DNA from 3 places in the Sphingobium aquiterrae genome. Region 1 is predicted to be linked to each of the others. Evidence: riboswitches for the same ligand, from Rfam matches in the RefSeq annotation. Region 1 holds a riboswitch; each other region holds the start of a gene.

The links. Region 1 has a riboswitch for cobalamin ahead of WFP78_RS03255 (TonB-dependent receptor plug domain-containing protein). Riboswitches for the same ligand answer to the same signal wherever they lie in the genome.
Region 2: it holds a riboswitch for cobalamin, as region 1 does, so the genes downstream of both, WFP78_RS10435 (HoxN/HupN/NixA family nickel/cobalt transporter) here and WFP78_RS03255 (TonB-dependent receptor plug domain-containing protein) in region 1, are expected to answer to the same signal.
Region 3: it holds a riboswitch for cobalamin, as region 1 does, so the genes downstream of both, WFP78_RS12985 (TonB-dependent receptor plug domain-containing protein) here and WFP78_RS03255 (TonB-dependent receptor plug domain-containing protein) in region 1, are expected to answer to the same signal.

What each region holds. Positions count from the first base shown of each region.
Region 1 is NZ_JBANFL010000002.1:212,045-218,256, reverse strand. It holds gene WFP78_RS03280 (TonB-dependent receptor) at 1-216, shown strand, start outside; gene WFP78_RS03275 (quinoprotein relay system zinc metallohydrolase 1) at 305-1,204, opposite strand; gene WFP78_RS03270 (quinoprotein dehydrogenase-associated SoxYZ-like carrier) at 1,300-2,091, opposite strand; gene WFP78_RS03265 (rhodanese-like domain-containing protein) at 2,237-2,788, shown strand; gene WFP78_RS03260 (pseudoazurin) at 2,956-3,408, shown strand; cobalamin riboswitch at 3,566-3,809, shown strand; gene WFP78_RS03255 (TonB-dependent receptor plug domain-containing protein) at 3,995-5,941, shown strand; gene WFP78_RS03250 (ABC transporter substrate-binding protein) at 6,013-6,212, opposite strand, start outside.
Region 2 is NZ_JBANFL010000008.1:99,780-105,991, reverse strand. It holds gene cobN (cobaltochelatase subunit CobN) at 1-329, opposite strand, end outside; gene cobW (cobalamin biosynthesis protein CobW) at 329-1,378, opposite strand; gene WFP78_RS10440 (ABC transporter ATP-binding protein) at 1,375-2,172, opposite strand; gene WFP78_RS10435 (HoxN/HupN/NixA family nickel/cobalt transporter) at 2,165-3,220, opposite strand; cobalamin riboswitch at 3,491-3,734, opposite strand; gene WFP78_RS10430 (TonB-dependent hemoglobin/transferrin/lactoferrin family receptor) at 3,941-6,211, shown strand.
Region 3 is NZ_JBANFL010000011.1:37,280-43,491, reverse strand. It holds gene cobT (nicotinate-nucleotide--dimethylbenzimidazole phosphoribosyltransferase) at 1-595, opposite strand, end outside; gene WFP78_RS12990 (DUF1636 domain-containing protein) at 592-1,011, opposite strand; gene WFP78_RS12985 (TonB-dependent receptor plug domain-containing protein) at 1,011-2,951, opposite strand; cobalamin riboswitch at 3,107-3,297, opposite strand; cobalamin riboswitch at 3,367-3,564, shown strand; gene WFP78_RS12980 (hypothetical protein) at 3,781-4,359, shown strand; gene WFP78_RS12975 (cobyrinic acid a,c-diamide synthase CobB) at 4,423-5,721, shown strand; gene WFP78_RS12970 (DUF2189 domain-containing protein) at 5,750-6,212, opposite strand, start outside.

The sequences.
Region 1 (6,212 bases):
CTGCTGGTCAATGTGCGCGGGGGCTTCGATATCCTGCCCGGCGTCACCCTGTTCGGCGAGCTGCGCAACGCCTTCAACCGGAAATTCGCGACCTTCGGCACCTTCTCCGACGTGGGCGAGATCGACCTGGCGGAGGCGCCGGACGCATCGAACCCGCGCGCTTATGGCCCGGCGGCCCCCCGACGCTGGTATGCAGGCGTGAAGGCGCGTTTCTGATCCTCTTGCGGCGCGGCCGGGGGCAGCGACCCGGCCGCGCCGCCCTTTTGCAAAATGTTCAGGGCTGAAATGTTCAGGGCCAGAATATTCAGGGCCGATCGACGCGCGGCAGCAGCCGGTCTTCCAGCCCCGGATAAAGGTGGGAAACGCTGCGCTGCAGCTCATAACGCGCCGCTGCCATATGCGCGAAGCGATCGGGGATCGGCAGGTTCCCCGCCTCCACCATGTCGAGCCCGGAACGGACCGCTTCGCTCAGCGTCGCTTCCAGCCAGTCGATCCAGTCCAGCGTCTGCGCGATCGCCTGCCCGCCGTCGGGATCGAACGGCCCATGCCCCGGAATGGCGCCCCGATGCGGCAATGCCCTGAGCGTGGCAAGGCTCGTGCGCCATGCCTCCAGATTGGCGGTCGGCGTGCTGGGCGCGCGATCATGGAACAAAAGGTCGCCGCCGATCAGCAGGCCGGTGCGCTCATCCAGCAACGCCAGGTCGGCCGCGCTGTGGCCGGAAAGCGCCAGCAGCTTCAGCCGCCGTCCGCCGAAATCCTCGCCGTCGCTCTCGATCCGCCGGCCCGGCAGCACCAGGTCCGTGCCGCGCATCCAGTCGTTCAGCATGCGGTACATGGCATCGGAAAAACCGCGCCCGTCGCGGCCGATATCCGCGATGGTGCCGGGCAGCGCCGCGACGATCGCCGGATCGAACGCGGCAATGCCAAGCCCATGATCGGGGTGGAGATGCGTCACATAGACGCGGATCACCGGCTTCCCCGTCAACGCTTCCGCCACGCCTCTGAGCGCGCGGGCATAGCGGACGGACGGCCCGCAATCGCACAGCAGCGTGCCGGCGGGCGTGTCGATGATCGCGATGTTCGCAATGGCGCCGCCATTGGCCGGCAGGATCGGTTCATCCGCGCCATGGACCATCCAGATGCCATCGGCGACCTTGACCGGGGCAATGCTGTATTCCTGCGCGGCCAGCACCCTGCCGGGCATGGCGACGGCGGCGAACGCCGCCGCGATGCCGCCGCCCAGCAGCGTCCGTCGTGTGGGCACTGGCCGTCGCGTGGGCAGCGGGCGGCGCGTCGGCATCAGCGCTGCGCCGCCAGCAGGCCGGGCGACTGCTTCGCCACGCCGATCACGGCATGATAGTCCCGCCCATTGGTGTCGCGCGCATCGACCGTCAGGCTCTCCCCCGCCGCCGCGTCCAGCATCAGCGTGAGCGCCGGGTCCTCCGCCACCGCAGCCCAGATCTCCATGTCGCCCAGCGTCCTGCCCGCCGCATTGGCCACGCGCAGGGTTTCGAGATGATAGGTGGCGATATTGTCGACCAGCCCCGTATCCATCGGATGACGAAAGCTGACGCGCAGGCGGCTTTGCGTTTCGCCCACCGGCCATGCCTCGCCCCTGATCTCCCCCAGATGCTGCGCCCAGTCGCCCTTGACCCGGCTGACCGGCGGGGTCGAGCAACCGCCGCCCGCCGCATCCACCCAGCCGCCCGACACCAGCCATGCGCCGCTCCTGAGCTGCACCGCGCCGCGCACCGGCGTGCGCTGGTCCAGCTTGATCCGGGTCGCGACATAGGGCGCCGCCGCCACGGGGCGGTAATCTATCGCGATGGGAATGGGGTTGAGGTCGACCAGCAGCACGATGCGCTTCACATCGGCGATGCCGCGCGCGTCGATGGCGACGGGAAAGCTGCGCTGGTTCTCCGCAATCTCGGGATAGAGCACCCGCACGCGCGGATCGAACCGCACCGGATCGTCGCCGAAGAGCGTGCGGGCATGGGCCTGCCACATCGGCGATCCCAGCGGATCGGCCGGATAAGGGGCGCCCGCACGCGCGGGCATGGCACCGCCCAGTACCGCGACCATGGCGATCATCCATGCAAGGCGTTGGCCTTTTGCCACATCCTTCTCCCTATTGCCGGGTCTACACCGGCGCAGGATCGGCTACCATAGGACCTTGGCATAGGACCTTGGCATAGGACCTTGGGCCGAAGCATCGGCCAGCAGGGAGGGGGACAGGATGCGGGCATGGGCATGGATCGCAGCGACACTGCTGTCGCTGTGCGCGGCAACGGCGGGGCAGGCGCAGGATGGCGAACCGCTGTTCGACCCGGACGGCTATCGCATCGCCCATTATCGCGCGCCCGTCATCCGCCCGCCCGACGGCGTCGGCCGCATCGCGCCGAACGCCGCCGCCATGCTGCGGCCGGACAGGGACGCGTTGTTCATCGATGTCACCCCGGCCGAAGGCGGCCACCGCGAGGCGGACGGACGCTGGCGGCTGGCGCGCGCCCGCGCCACCATCCCCGGCGCCCACTGGTTTCCCGAAGCCGGCCGCGGCGTGCCCGCGCCGGACATCGCGACATGGTTTGCCAAAGGCATCGCCCGCCTGTCGCGCGGGCGGCGAGACCGGATGATCGTCACCTTCTGCCTTGCCGATTGCTGGATGAGCTGGAACGCGGCGAAGCGGCTGCGCGCCATGGGCTATAGCCGGGTCTGGTGGATGGCCGAGGGATCGGACGGATGGGCCGACCTGGGCCTTGCGCTGACGCCCGCGATACCCGAACGCTGAATCGCCGCCCGCCTCTATCCGCCTTGCACCAAAGGACAATTGCCGCCTTCCGGCAGTTCTTTCATCCCTCCAGCAGCCATAGGCATGGCCGGATGTCCATGTCGCCGCCCAAGAGAATATCGTAACGAAAAATGTCGTAACCAGGAATCGAATCGGGAGAGAAGACCATGTTTCGTCGTTCGGCTGCCCTTGCTGCCCCCATCCTCGCCATCGCCTTTTCCCTGGCTGCCACCCCGGCGCTGGCCAAGGACATCGTCGTCCACATGAAGAACCAGGGCCCAGAGGGCGCGATGGTGTTCGAACCGTCTTTCATCAAGGCCGCGGTCGGCGACCGGATCGTCTTCAACCCCACCAATCCCAGCCATAATGCAGAGACCATTCCCACCATGCTGCCCGCCGGCGCCACGCCGATGAAGGGCGCGATGAACAAGGAAGCGTCGATGGTCGTCACCAAGCCCGGCCTCTACGGCATCAAGTGCATGCCGCATTATTCCATGGGCATGGTGGCGCTGGTCCAGGTCGGCAAGCCGACCCCGGCGGACATCGCAGCGGCCAAGGCCGTGAAGCTGGCGCCCTTCGCCGCCAAGCGGATGACGGCCTATCTCGCCAAGGTCAAATAGGCACTCAAAGCTCAAACAAGCGCCCACCCATCGCAGCGCTGAAATCGCCGCAGGTCCGCATCCCCCCGATGCGGGCCTGCTTCCGTTTGGCGGGCACGGGATTGGCAGCGCCCGTCCTTTGCCCTATGGCCCGCCGCGGGCAGCGGGTTTCACCCGTTTCCCGACTGATCGCGCCGGTGCCCCTGCCAAGGGGCCTAAGAGGGAATGCGGTGCGGGTGGCTTGCCATCCAAATCCGCGGCTGTCCCTGCAACTGTAAGCGGCGAGCGCGATGCACTTGTCCTGCGCCCCTTCGGGGATGACGGGCGACCACTGGGCCGGCGCCGATGCGCGCCGGCATGGGAAGGTGTGCATCGTGCCGTGACCCGCGAGCCAGGAGACCTGCCGGCGCTTGGTCGCTCTTGCCTGGGTCCAGGGGATGGTCGAGGCACGGTGTTCTCCGTCTGAGCGACGAACGATGCGGTGGAGGCCGCATCGGCGCAACGCCGGCGGCGACAAGGTGCCCGTCCGCCCGCAACGCGCCGACCGTTCGCTCAAGGCAAACGGCACGCCTCCGCCTTTCATGCTCAGGCGCCGGGGGCAATGACGATGAAGAGCCTTTTCCTTTCCACCTGCGCGCTGGCCGCGATCACAGCGATGCCGCTCCATGCGCAGACCCGGCCCGTTCCGGGCGACCTCGACACGGCGGATGGCGCAGCCATCGTCGTCACCGCATCGCGCTCCGGCGAGGGCGTGCCCGTCGACCGGCTCGGCGCGTCCGTGACGGTGCTGGACAGCGCGACGCTGGACCAGCGCCAGACCCGCATCGTCTCCGACATCCTGCGCGATGTGCCGGGCGTCGCGGTCAACCGCGTCGGCGGCATCGGCAACCTGACGCAGGTGCGCATCCGCGGCACGGAGGGCAATCACGTCCTCGTGCTGATCGACGGCATCGAGGTGGCGGACCCCTATCAGGGCGAATATGATTTCGGCACGCTGATCGCCGATCCGCAGGCGCGCATAGAGGTGCTGCGCGGCCAGCAATCCTCGCTCTATGGGTCGGATGCGATCGGTGGCGTTATCCATTATATGACGCTTACGGGCACGGAAGCACCCGGCTACAGCCTGCGCGCGGAGGGCGGCTCCCTCGGCACCTTCAGCGGCGGCGCGCGCGCGGCGGGCGTATCGGGCACGCTCGATTATGCGCTGTCGGCCTCCTATTATCATACGGACGGCTATGCGACGGCGCGCGGCGGCCAGCGCGATACCGGGTCGGACAATATCGGCGCCAGCGGCAAGCTCATCTGGACGCCCACCGACAGCTTCAAGCTGACCGGCGTCGCCCGCTATAGCTATACCGACGCGGACAACAACAATACGGACATCGACACGAGCAGCCCGACCTTCGGCTATGTCATCGACAGCCCCGGCGTCCATGTGAAGAACCGCGCCTTTTACGGCCTGCTGAGCGGCGAGTTCACCGCGCTCGACGGGCGCTGGGTCAGCACCCTGTCGGGCCAGATCGCCGACACGAAGCGCACCGGTTACTCCCCCTTCGGCATCGATTATGGCGACAAGGGCCAGCGGCTGAAGGGCTCCTTCACCAGCAGCCTGAAGCTGGGCGACGAAGCTCTGTCCCACAGGCTGACCGCCGCCGTCGACGTGGAGCGCGAGCAGTTCCAGAACAGCGTCGCCTCCCCCTTCTCCTTCGGCGGCAAGCGGCATACCGACAATGTCGGGCTGGTCGGCCAATATGAGCTGAACGCCGGCGACGCGCTGGCGCTGGGCGCCTCTGTCCGCCATGATTTCAACAACCGCTTCGCCGATACGACGACATGGCGGGTGCAGGGCAGCTATCGCTTCGAAACCGGCACGCGCATCCGCGCCGCCTATGGCACGGGCGTCAAGAACCCCGGCTATTTCGAACTCTTCAGCTATGATGCGGGCCGCTATATCGGCAACCCGAACCTGAAGCCGGAAAAGTCCGAAGGCTGGGAAGCGGGCATCGAGCAGAGCCTGGGCGATGGCGCGGCGACCATCGGCGCCACCTGGTTCGACAGCCGGCTGAAGGATGAGATCTACACCACCTACCCCGCACCGGATTTCGTGGCGACGCCAGGCAACCGCACGACGACATCGAAGCAGCATGGGCTGGAGGTCTTCGCCAGCGCGCGGCCCATCAGGCAACTGCGCCTCGACGCAGCCTACACCTATCTCAAGGCCCGCGAGGATGGCGTTGTCGAGGTGCGGCGGCCCGGGCATGTGGCGAGCTTCAACGCGACCGTGTTCAGCACCGACGAGCGCTTTTCGGGCACGCTCACCCTGCGCTACAACGGCCGGCAGCAGGACGATGCCTATATCGATCCCAGCTATGTGCCGGTCAGGATGGCGCTGAAGGATTATGCGCTGGTGAACATCAACGCCGAATATAAGCTGCGGCCCGGCGTCGCGATCTATGGCCGGGTCGAGAACCTGACCGATGAGCGCTATGAAGAGGTGTTCAGCTATGTCTCCGCCGGCCGCGCGGCCTATGGCGGCGTGAAGGTCGGCTTCTGATGCGGACCGGCGGCGGGGGACGGAGCGGCGTGCGGCGCCCGGCCGGTGCCCCGCCGCGCGTCCTCATGCGCTCAGCGATTTGGGCGGCGTATCGCGCGCAGCTGATCGGTGAGGGTGCGAGCGGCGCGGACATAGGCCGGGCCGCCGCACACCGTCCACGCCTCCGGCACGCGCAGGCGGGGAATGTCCTTCAGGATCGGGTGGTGCAGCATCTCCGTCCCCTGATCGGCCACGCGGTCGGTCGCGCTCTCGACGACCAGATAGTCGGGGC
Region 2 (6,212 bases), on a different contig from region 1:
GCGATCCCCTTCTCGCGCGCCACGGCGGCGATTTCGTCGATGCCATAGGGCCAGTAGGATTTGCCGCCCAGCAGCACGACGCACACGAAGCGCGCCTTCGCGATCACCTTTTCGACATAGAGGTCGACCGAATAGGGATGGCGTAGCTGCAACAGGTTGGCGAGCCGCAGCTCCACCCCTTCCAGTCCGGGCAGGGCCGCCGCCCGGGCAAAACAGGCAAGGCTGCTGTCGGCGGTGGTGAGGATGACGATGTCGCCCGGCGTCTGGCCAAGGTCGATCGCCTCCTCTCCGCTGGAAACGGTGCCGGGCGTGGCGGCCAGCAGGTGCATCAGGCGGCCTGCGCCCCGGCCGCGGCCTGCAGCGCCATTGCGATTCCCGCGCGATCCAGCCCCTTCTGCCCGATGACCACCAGCCGGGAGGCCCGCGCCTCGCCCGGCAACCATGCCCGGTCGAAATGATGCTGGATGCGCGGCCCGACCGTCTGGATCAGCAGCCGCGCGGGCCGCCCGGCGACCGCCACGAAGCCCTTGATGCGCAGGATGCCATGGGCGGCGATGACATCGCCAAGCGGCCCCAGCAGCCCGTCGATCGCCTCGACTTCGCCCAGGTCGAGCACGAAACTGTCGAAATCGTCATGGTCATGCTCTTCGCCCTCGGCGTCATGATGCGACGGGCGGCTGTCCAGATCGTCCTCCGCGCCGGCATCCAGGCCCAGGAACAGCGCCGGGTCCACCCGGCCATGGGCGCTGCGGACGATGGCGACGCCGGGCCGCACGCGCGCGGCCAGACCCTGCTCCAGCGCGTCCAGCAGCTGCGGATCGACAAGGTCGGTCTTGCCCAGCAGCACCAGGTCGGCACAGGCGAGCTGATCCTCGAACAGTTCCTCGATCGGGCTGTCATGGTCCAGCGTCGGGTCCGCCGCGCGCGCGGCGGCCAGCGCCGCCTCGTCGCTGGCGAAGCGGCCGGCGGCAAGCGCATCCGCGTCGACCAGCGCGATCACGCCATCCACGGTCGCGCGCGTGCGGATCGCGGGCCATTGGAACGCCTTGAGCAGCGGCTTGGGCAATGCCAGGCCGGATGTCTCGATGATGATCCGGTCCGGCGGCAGGGGCCGGTCCAACAGGCGCTGCATGGTGGGCAGGAAATCATCGGCGACGGTGCAGCAGATGCAGCCATTGGCCAGTTCCACGATGTCCTCTTCCGCGCAGGCTTCATCGCCACAGCCCTTCACCAGATCGCCGTCGATGCCGACATCGCCGAACTCGTTGATGATGAGCGCAAGGCGGCGTCCGCCCGCATTTTCCAGCAGATGGCGGATCAGCGTGGTCTTGCCGGCGCCCAGAAAGCCGGTGATGACGGTTGCAGGCACCTTGCTCATGCGAAAATTCCTTCGGACAGGGGGATGGGGTCGAGAAAAGAGATAGCGTCCGCCTCGACCCGCACCGGCAGGTCGAACAGGCGGGACAGCGTGTCGGCGCACAGCACCGTGTCGGCCGGGCCAGCCGCGAGGATGCGGCCGCCGCGCATGGCGACCACCGCATCGGCAAAGCGCCGCACCAGCGTCAGGTCATGGATCGCCACGACGATGACGGCCCCCAGTCCGGCGCGGGCGCGCAGGCGGTGCATGCAGGCCATGGCGTGCAGGGGGTCGAGCCCCGCCGTCGGCTCGTCCGCGATCAGGATTCGTGGATCGGCGACCAGCGCCCGGGCCAGCATGGCGCGGGCCAGCTCGCCCCCCGACAGCGCGGTCGCGGGCCGGTCACGCAGGGCCAGCAGGTCGCATTCGGCGAGCACGCGGTCGACAGCCTCCCGCATGGCCGGCGAAAGCAGGCCGAAGGACGGGAGCGAGGGCGTGAGGCCGATCGCCACCAGCCGCTCGACGCTGATCGGCCAGCTCACCGCCGCACGCTGCGGCAGATAGGCGCGCTGCAACGCCAACATGCGCGGATCGATGTCGGCCATCGGCCTGTCGCCCAGCCGCACCATGCCCGATACCGGCTTCAGCACCCCGGCGGCCGCTTCGATCAGGCTGCTCTTGCCCGCGCCATTGGGGCCGATGACGGCGGTCAGCCGGCCCGGCGCGAACAGCGTGCTGGCATCGCTGACCGCAACCGTGCGCCCGCGCCGGACGGTAACGCCCTCCAGCGTCAGCGACAGGTCGCGCTCAGGCACGACCGGCCACCTCGATCTCGTCAAAGCCCTTCCAGCGGTAGATCGCCCAGCTGATGATCCAGCACACAGCGAACAGGCCGATGATCGCGAAGCCCAGGCTGTTGAAATGCGTGCCCAGATTCGCCGCCAGCGACCAGATGCCGCCGGAAAGGCCCAGCTTCTCGCCCAGCAGCGCGGCGGTTTCGATGCCCCCGATCATGATGGCGACGATGGCCGACACCAGCGTGATGGTGATGTTATAGTAGAGCTTGCGGATGGGTTTCACGAACGCCCATTGATAGGCGCCCATCATCATCGCGCCGTCCGCCGTATCGACCAGCGCCATGCCCGCCGCGAAGAGCAGCGGGAAGATCAGGGCCGTGCCGATCGAAAGCCCGTTCGCCGCCTGCCCCGCCGAAAGGCCGAGGATCGCGACCTCCGTCGCCGTGTCGAAGCCGAGGCCGAACAGGAAACCCAGCGGCGCCATATGCCAGCTGCGCGTCACCAGCCGGAACAGCGGCCGGAACAGGCGGGACAGGACACCGCGATTGCCCAGCAGCAGGTCCAGATCGTCCTCGCCATAGGGCTTGCCGGCGCGCACCTCGTTGAAGGTGCGCCAGACCGATCGCAGGATGAGAAGGTTCATGCCCGCAATCGCGAACAGGAAGGTCGCGGAGATGGCCGTGGCGATGACGCCGCCGACCGCGCCCACCGCCTCGATCCGGCTGACCGCGCTCGCCGCGAGCGCGATCGTGACCGCCGCGATCAGCACGATGGCGCTGTGCCCCAGCGCGAACCAGAAGCCGACCGTCAGCGGCCGCTGGCCATCCTGCATCAGCTTGCGCGTCACATTGTCGATCGCCGCGATATGATCGGCATCGACGGCATGGCGCAGGCCAAGGCTCCAGGCGAGCAGCGCCGTGCCGAGCATCACGGTGTTGCCGGGGAACAGCGCGAACGCCCACAGCCACAGCGCGACATTGGCGGCGATGAGCCCGCCGAACATGCCGATCATCCGCCGTCGCAGCGGCCTTTGCGGGGAAGACGGGGAAATCTGGGGCACGGTCATGCCGGGGCCTGCGGCGAAACGGGGCGGGGCTTGCGGCGATCGTGCGCGCGCGTTCGTGGGGCGGCGGCCGCCGTCGCCGGAAAACAGGCGATATTCATGGGTATTTCCCCGTCGGTGTCAGCGAAACCGGACGGGAGCCTCCGCGCGAACGGCCGGCATGCACTGCCGAACGGACACCCTGCAGCGCCCGGCACGCATGCCGGTGCGGCTCCCGCCGCACAAGCGTCGCTCAGACGGAGTACCGTGCCACGGCCATCCCCTGGACCAGGCAAGAGCGACCAGACGCCGGCAGGTCTCCTGGCTCACGGGTCATCGCACGATGCATGGCCTTCCCAGGCCCCGCATGACTTAGCGTCCGGCCCAGTGGCTGACCCCCCGATGATCCCGGAAGGTCGATATGCATCGCGCTCACCGCTTACAGTTGCAGGGACAGCTGCGGAATAGGATGCCAAGGCATCCGTACCGCATTCCCATTTTAAGCCCCTTTCGGGGCACCGGCGCGATCTTCGAAGGGCGGCTCATGCCGTCCTTCAACGCGGGGCATAGAGGCGCCTTGCCGAAAAGTGAAGATAAAAGCACGTCCGGCACGCCGCGCCCATCGGACGCTCATCGAACCGGGCGGTTCGTCGCGGTCCTCCTTTTGCACTTCATGTTGACGGAGGGCCTTCCCTGCCGATAAACAGCACATGAGAATCATTATCAATATTAAAGGGGGCTTCATTGGCCGTTTCCAAGCCGGATGCGCGGCGTCCGCAGCACATGATCCTGTCAGCGTCGATCCCGGCGCTGGCCGCCACCCTTGCCCTGGCCCCCGGCCTGGCGCGGGCGCAGGATGGCGACCCGCTTGTTACCTTCGACCAGCGCAACGCGATCACCGTGACCGCTACGCGCCTGCCGCAGGCCGTGATCGACGTGCCCGCGACGGTCTCGGTCATTTCGGATCGGCAGATCGCCGACCAGATGGTGTCCGACATCAAGGACCTCGTGCGGTTCGAGCCCGGCGTCAGCGTCCGGCGGGCGCCCACGCGCTTCGGGGCGGCGAGCGGCACGACAGGCCGGGACGGCAATGCCGGCTTCAACATCCGCGGCCTTGAAGGCAATCGCGTGCTGATCCAGGTCGACGGCGTGCGCGTGCCCGATGGTTTCGACTTCGGCGCGCAGTCGGCGGGACGCGGCGACTATGTCGATGTCGGCCTCATCAAGTCCGTCGAAATCCTGCGCGGCCCCGCTTCCGCGCTTTACGGCAGCGACGGCCTGGCCGGCGCGGTCAGCTTCGTCACCAGCGACCCCGAGGATTTCCTGCGCAAGGACCGCAATGTCGCGGGCCTCGTCCGCGCGGCCTATGATTCGGCGGACGACCAGTTTTCCGAGACCGCCATTCTGGCCGGGCGAAGCGGGGCATGGTCGGCTCTGGTCGCCTATACCCGCCGGGACGGGCATGAATTCGACAACAAGGGGACGAACGACGCGCCCAATGCCAACCGGACCACGCCCAATCCGCAGGACAGCCGCTCCAATGCCGTGCTGGGCAAGATCGTCTGGAACCCCGGCGAGGCGCATCGCGTCCGGCTGACCTTCGATCATCTGGACGACGACATGCGCACCAATGTGCTCAGCGGCATCGCCGCCGCGGCGACGAGCGCCACCAGCGTCATCGGCCTTACGGCGCACGACAAGACCCGCCGCGATCGCGTCAGCCTCGACTGGCGGTATCGCGGCACGGGCGCGATCGACGAGGCGCAACTGTCGCTCTGGTATCAGGATGGCGAGAACCGCCAGTTCAGCGCCGAGGACCGCAACACCGCCGCCGACCGCACCCGGCTCAACACCTTCGAGAACCGCGTCATCGGGGCCAGCGCCGAACTGCGGAGCGACCTGCGCACCGGCGCCATCGCCCACCGCGTCGTCTATGGCGGGGACATCAGCGTCACGCGGCAGAAGGGGCTGCGCGACGGCACCACGCCGACGCCTCCCGACACCTTCCCGACCCGCGCCTTCCCGATCACCGACTTCACGCTCGCCGGCGCCTATCTGGGCGACGAGATCGCGCTGGCGGACGGCATGTTCACCCTCTATCCGGTGCTGCGCTTCGACCATTACAAGCTCGATCCGAAGGACGATCCGCTGCTGCCGGTGTTCGATACGGCGGGCCAGAACGGATCGCGCCTCTCCCCCAAGATCGGCGGGGTCGTGAAACTGGGCGGCGTCAACCTGTTCGCCAACTATGCGCGCGGCTTCAAGGCGCCCTCCCCCACGCAGGTCAACCAGTTCTTCCAGAACCTCGCCCAGGGCTACACCTCGCTGCCCAATCCGAACCTGAAGCCGGAAACGAGCGAAACCTATGAAGGCGGCCTGCGCTTCGCCGAAGGGCTGGTGAGCGGCGGCGTGACCGGCTTTACCGGGCGCTATCGCAACTTCATCAGCCAGGAAGTGGTCGGCGGCGGGTTCACCCCTTCCAATCCCGCGATCTTCCAGTTCATCAACCTCAACCGGGTGCGCATCTCCGGCGCCGAGGGCCGGCTCGACCTGCGCATGAAGAGCGGCCTCTCCGGGCGCATGGCGATCAGCTATGCCAAGGGCACGGTGATCGACGGCGACGGCATCCGCTCGCCGCTGTCCACCATCGATCCGCTCAAGCTGGTGATGGGCATCGGCTACGATCATCCGGAGGGACGGTTCGGCGGCCAGATCATCGCCACCCATGCCGCGCAGAAGGAACTCGGCCGCACCACCTATGTCGACGCCAGCGGTGCCGCGACGGTCTGCAACGGCGCGCCCTGCTTCCGCCCCGGCGGGTTCACCATATTGGACGCGACCGCCTATGTCCGGGTCGGCAAGGCGGTGACGCTGCGTGCCGGCCTCTTCAACCTGCTCGACAAGAAATATGCCTGGTGGAGCGATGTCCGCGGCCTCGCCGCCACATCGACCGTCACCGACGCCTACACGCAGCCGGGACGCAATGCGAGCGTCTCGCTCACTGCCCGCTTCTAGG
Region 3 (6,212 bases), on a different contig from region 1:
CGATGCCGGCATCGTCGATGCCCGTGCCGCGCCCGACCCAGCGTTCCACTGTCCCGCCGAAGCTCTGTGCGCAGAGCGCGGCGGCGGGGGTGGTGTTGCCGATCCCCATCTCGCCGACGAACAGCAGGTCGATGCCGGCGGTGACGACCTGTGCCCCGGCCGACAGGGCGGCCAGGCATTCCGCTTCGGTCAGCGCGGGCGCGCGGCTGATGTCGCCCGTTGGCCTGTCGAGGTCGAGCGGGATGACCGTCAGCTCGGCCCCGCACGCCCCCGCCAGCGCATTGATCGCCGCCCCGCCGGCGCGGAAATTGGCGACCATCTGCTGCGTCACCTCCGGCGGAAAGGCGCTGACCCCTTGCGCGACCACGCCATGATTGCCGGCGAACACGGCCGCCCGGATGCGCTCCGCGCGGGGGCGGGCGGTGCCCTGCCAACTCGCCATGAACAGCGCGATCTCTTCCAGCCGCCCCAGCGATCCGGCCGGTTTGGTCAATGCCGCCTGCCGGAGCGAAGTGGCCTCCATGGCCTGCGGATCGGGCTGCGTCAGGTTGGCGAGCGCATGCTCGAATGCCGCGACGGAAGGAAACAGGCTCATGGCACCACAAATCCCTCTGGCGGGGTGCGGGTGATGAAATGGCCTTTCACGCCGGCCGGCCAGTCGGCATAGCGCACCTGTCCTTCCGCGCTGGCGGCATGATGGCGGGCATAATCGAGGATGGCGCGGGCGGCATCGTCATCGGGCGTGAAATCGCCCAGCACATAGCCGATCTTGCCCGGCGCGCGGATGTGGACGGTGCAGTGCCGGGTGCAGGCGAACAGGCAGGCCATGTCCTGCACGGCGATGCCGTCAAAGGCGGGATCGCCGTCTTTGACGCGCCGCAAGGCATCGCCGAGCAGCGCACCGCCGCGCCGCCCGTCCCCGTCCTCGCGCTGTTCGGGGGAAAGGCGGCATGTGCTGCACACGACCACCCCCGTTCCAGCCGCCGATCCATCCTCCACCCGGCGCAGCATCAGAAACGGCTCCTGATGCCGAGATAGACGGAGCGGCCGAGCGATGAATAGCCGCCCGCCGTCTCATAGGCGACGTCGAACAGGTTTTCGATCCGGCCCTGCACGGTCAGGCCGGGCAGGAGCTTCCATTCCGCCCGCAGGTCCGTCAGCAGATAATCGTCCAGCATGGTGCCGCCGATCCGGTCGAGGCTGCCACCCGCATAGCGCAGGGCAACGCTGGTGGTGACGCCGAAGGGGAAATCATAGCCGATCCGGCCATTGGCCAGATGCCGGGGCACGCGCGCCAGCTGCCGATTGAAATTGCCGCCTTCGGTCCGGTCGACGGCGGCGATCCAGCTGTAATTGCCATCCATGGTCAGGCGCCCGAGGTGGAGCGTGCCGGCAAATTCCAGCCCATGGGCGCGGCTCTTGTTCACATTGGCATAATAGCCGAAACGCGTGGTCGTGGTGCCGGGGACATAGCATATGGCCGGCAGCGCGCCGCTGGTCGGGCAATAGGCGAAGTCGATCAGATTATCGGTCTGCCGTTCGAACCATGTGCCCGAAAGCCGCAGCTTCTCACCCAGCAGCGCCTGTTCGATGCCCGCCTCCCAGCTTTGCGCCTTTTCCGGCTGCAGGTTGGCCGCGCCATAGAGGCTGAACAGCTGATAGAGCGATGGCGCCTTGAACCCTTCGTCATAGCTGGCGCGCAGCACGGTCGCCCCCTTGTTCAGCGACCATGCCGCCCCGGCGCTGAATACCGTGTTTCCGCCGAAGTTGGAATGATGATCCCGCCGCGCGCCGCCGTTCAGCGTCAGCCCGGCAAGAGGCGTCAGGCGCAGCTCGGCATAGAGGCTGTCGATATCGGCGCGCGTCTGCGTCAGTGTATAGGGCAGGGCGTTGTTGGCGGGCGAGCCATTGGTCATCCGCTGCTCCTCGCGCTCCGCGCCGAAGACCATGTCGGCCAGCGGTGAAAGCGTGAAGGTGCCCTGATATTCATAGCGGCGGACCTTGCCCTTCGCATCGAAATTGAGGGCGCGGATCGTGCGGCGCGGATCGTAATTCTCGCGGTCGGTATCGCTCTGCAGGATGGCGATCCGGTTCCTCAGCCGGCCATCCAGCAGCGCCGCGTTGATGCCGGCATAGACGGTCCATTCCTTCGTCAGCCCATAGACGGGGGCGTCGCCGGAGCTGCCGTCGAAATCATTGCGGGCGCTGGCATAATAGCCGCGAAGGTCGACCGAGACCGCCTGCGAGAGGCGCAGCGTGGCGGTGCCATTGCCGGCGTTGCGGCGATAACCGTCCTTTTCCGTTCCGCTGGCGAGCGCGGAAATCCCGTCCGTGGTGAAGGTCGATCCGGACAGGCGCCAGTCCAGCAGGTCGCTATGCCCGCCGACAGCCGCCCGGCCGCTGATCGTCTGGCGCGATCCGGCCTCCATCGCGGCGCTGCCCTCCAGCGCTTTTGTGGGGCGCGCGGTCTGGACATTCACCACGCCGCCGATGGCGTCGCTGCCCCAGAGGATGGATTGCGGCCCGCGCAATATCTCGATCCGCTCGATATCGTCGGTCAGCAGGTTGGAAAAGCTGTAGCCGCCCGCCGTCGATGACGGATCGGCCAGCCGCATCCCGTCGATGACGAACACCGTCTGCCCGGCATCCGCGCCACGGATGCGCAGCGATGTCGTGGTGCCATAGCCGCCGTTGCGGACCATGCTGATGCCCGGTGTCCGCACGAGCGCGTCCGATATGGCGATCGGCTGTGCCTGTTCGATATCCTCGCGGTCGAGCACGGTCACGCTGGACGAGACCCGGTCGCGCTCGACCGGGGTGCGCAGCGCGGTGACGACGATCTGGCTGTTGTCGGCGTCGGCGCCAGCACTGGCTTCCGTATCGGGCGTCTGGGCCAGCGCGGGCGAGGCGATAAGAGCGGAAAGGCAGAAGAAATGTGAAACGGTATGCATTGATTCGGTCCCCCAAAGGCACGGAGCCCCGAACGGGAGACGCGGGAGAATGCACGGGCGCATGCGCACGACATCCGGCCCGCGCTTTCCCGCGCGAGGCAGTCAATGTCGTTGCTCGAGGAAGACCCCGCTCGGCCGGTGCACCCTGCCCGGACGAAGAACGACCGCGTCAGGCAGGTCTCCTGGCTTGCGGGTCGACGCCGTTCCGGACCGCCTTCTCAGAACCCGAAAGTCCCAATGGCATTTGGCCCGATGGCTCACCGCTCACAGTTGCAGGGGCAGCCGGGGTATCGAACCCCGTTCCCTTTGAATCCCCTTTCGGGGAACCTGTCGCGAGGCGGGCAGATACCGTGCGTTGCAGCATTCCGCAAGCCGCGATCATGCCGCACGCTTGCGCAACGACGCCCGCTATCCTATCCCCGGTGGCGCAACGGGTGCCCGAAAGGGCTTAATCGGGAAGTCCGGAACGGCCATCTGGCCAAAGCCGGCACTGCTCCCGCAACTGTCATCGGCGAGCGCTTCGCCACATGCCATTGGGGTCTTGGCCCTGAGAAGGCGGCGAGGGCGCGAGGAACCGAGAAGTCAGGAAACCGGCCGGTTGCCGTCGATCCTTCGCGCGGGCGGGATGTACCGGGCGGACGAGGGCTGAACCCCTTGCGTGACGACATTGTGCGTAACGTTGAAGGGGGGAGCCGCGATGATGCCTCACAGCTGAAGAATGACGCCATGGCCCGGCGCGCGTGGTGTGCAGCCACCATGCCGGCCACGATGCGCTTTCCCCGCCGGCCTTTGCGCCGGCATCGCTGATTCCCTTTCCTGTTCGGAGACCATGATGATGGCCCAACGCACGCGTTTCGACCTTGGCATTTTTGCGCTGCTGGCGCTGGTGATGCTTGCCACCCGCACCCATTCGCTCAGCGCCTATGTCCACCTGCCCGACACCGGCTGGGCGAGCTTTTTCGTCGCCGGATATTATATCCGTTCGCGCATGGCCTTTCCGGCGCTGTTCCTGCTCGCCTTTGCCATCGACCTTGTCGTCATCGGCGCGAGGGGCGGGGCGTCCTTCTGCTTCACCCCGGCCTACTGGATGCTGGTGCCGGCCTATGGCACCATGTGGTGCGCCGGGCGTTTCGCGGCGAAGCGCATGGGGGCGAGCCTTGCCATCCTGCCCGCGATCGTCGTGCTGGCGGTCGGCGCGACATTTGTCGGCCATCTGTTTTCCAGCGGTGGATTCTATGTCCTGAGCGGCCATTTCAAGGACCCGTCGCTGGCCGGGTTCGCGGGGCGCATCATCCGCTATTTCCCCGGATCGCTGCTGTCGACGCTGACATGGACGGGCGTTGCGATCGCCTGTCATGCGGTGGTCGTATTGCTGACGTCCGGCCAGTCATCGGGACAGCGCCGATGAGCGACATGGAGGGCCAGCACCACAAGGCGGTCGTTGATCCGAGGGCCGTGGCGGCATCGATCGATGCGGGGTGACGCCCGATGCCCGGCCTTGCTGGTCGCCGCGCCGGCATCGGGGCAGGGCAAGACGCTTGTCACCGCGGCGCTCGCCCGGCGGCATCGCATGGCCGGGCGGCGGGTGCGCGTGTTCAAATGCGGCCCGGATTTCCTGGACCCGATGATCCTGGAGTGCGCATCGGGGGCGCCCGTCCATCAGCTCGACCTGTTCATGGGGGGTGAGGCCTATTGCCGCGCCCTGCTGCATGAAGCGGCGCGCGACGCCGATGTGATCCTTGTCGAAGGCGTGATGGGGTTGTTCGACGGCCATCCTTCCGCCGCCGACCTAGCGGCGCGCTTCGGCCTGCCGGTGCTGGCGGTGGTCGATGGTTCCGCGATGGCGCAGAGCTTCGGCGCGCTGGTGCATGGCCTTGCCAGCTATCGGGACGATATCGGTGTCAGCGCCGTGCTCGCCAATCGGGTGGCGGGTGCGCGCCATGCCGGGATGCTGCGAGACAGCCTAAGGGGGGATGTCCGCTGGCTGGGCGCATTGTTCCGCGATGGTGGGATCGCACTTCCAGAACGGCATCTGGGGCTCGTCCAGGCGCAGGAAATCGACGATCTCGATGCCCGGATCGAGCGCGCGGCGGCGCTTCTGTCCGCCGATGCGCAATGGCTGCCGCCGCCGGTGTCTTTCGCCGCGCCGGACGATGGGGAGCCGCCGCGCCTGCTGGAGGATGTCAGAATCGCCGTCGCCCGCGACGATGGCTTTGCGTTTCTCTATCCGGCCAATCTCGCCCTGCTGGAAAGGATGGGTGCTCGCCTGCGCTTTTTCTCCCCGATTCGCGATGGGGCGCTGCCGCCCTGCGATGCCCTGTGGCTGCCGGGCGGATATCCCGAGCTTCACCTGCGGGCGCTCGCCGGAAACATCGCGATGATGGAGAGCATTCGCGCGCATCATGCATTGGGCCGGCCGATCCTCGCCGAATGCGGGGGCATGCTGTATTGCGCGCGCACGCTGGCCGATGTCGCGGGGGAGCAGGCGTCCATGCTCGGCCTGCTGGATGCCGGGGCAAGCATGCAGCCGCGCCTGTCCGGGCTGGGCCTGCAGGAGGTGACATTGCCGGAGGGCCATCTGCGGGGGCACAGCTTCCATTATTCCCGGCTCGAAACGGCGGAGCTACCCCTGGCGAGGACGTCAAATCCCAATGGCGGCGTGGGGGAGGCCGTGTACCGGCGGGGTTCGCTCACGGCATCCTATGTGCATTTCTATTTCCCGTCATGCCCCGCTGCCGTGGCGGCGCTGTTCACGGCGCGGCACGCCTGATCGGCATGGAGCTGAATGGTGACTGGCCCTAACGCTCCACGATGCGCGTATAGAGATGCCAGCTGGCATAGCCGAGCACCGGAAGTGCCACCGCCAGCCCGATGAATGCGGGAATGCAGGCCACCGCCAGGATGATCGCGACATACAGCCCCCAGCGGAAGATGACGATCGGATTCTGCACGGTCGCCCGGAACGACGCCTCGACCGCGTCGCTCGCATGCACCGGCCTGTCGACAAGCATCGGGAAGGAAATCACCGAGATGGTCAGGGTGACGATGGCAAAGCACAGGCCGACGGCATTGCCGATGACGATCAGGCGCCAGCCTTCGGGCGTGCCGAACAATTGCGTCAGGAACGCGCCGACATCCGCCGGCGCCAGCGTGCCGAGCGTGGCATCGTAAATGGCGCGGGCCGCCACCATCCATCCGATGGCCATGATGGTCAGCGCCGCCGCCAGCCCCAGGATCTGGACGCGCGAGGTGCCGCGCAGG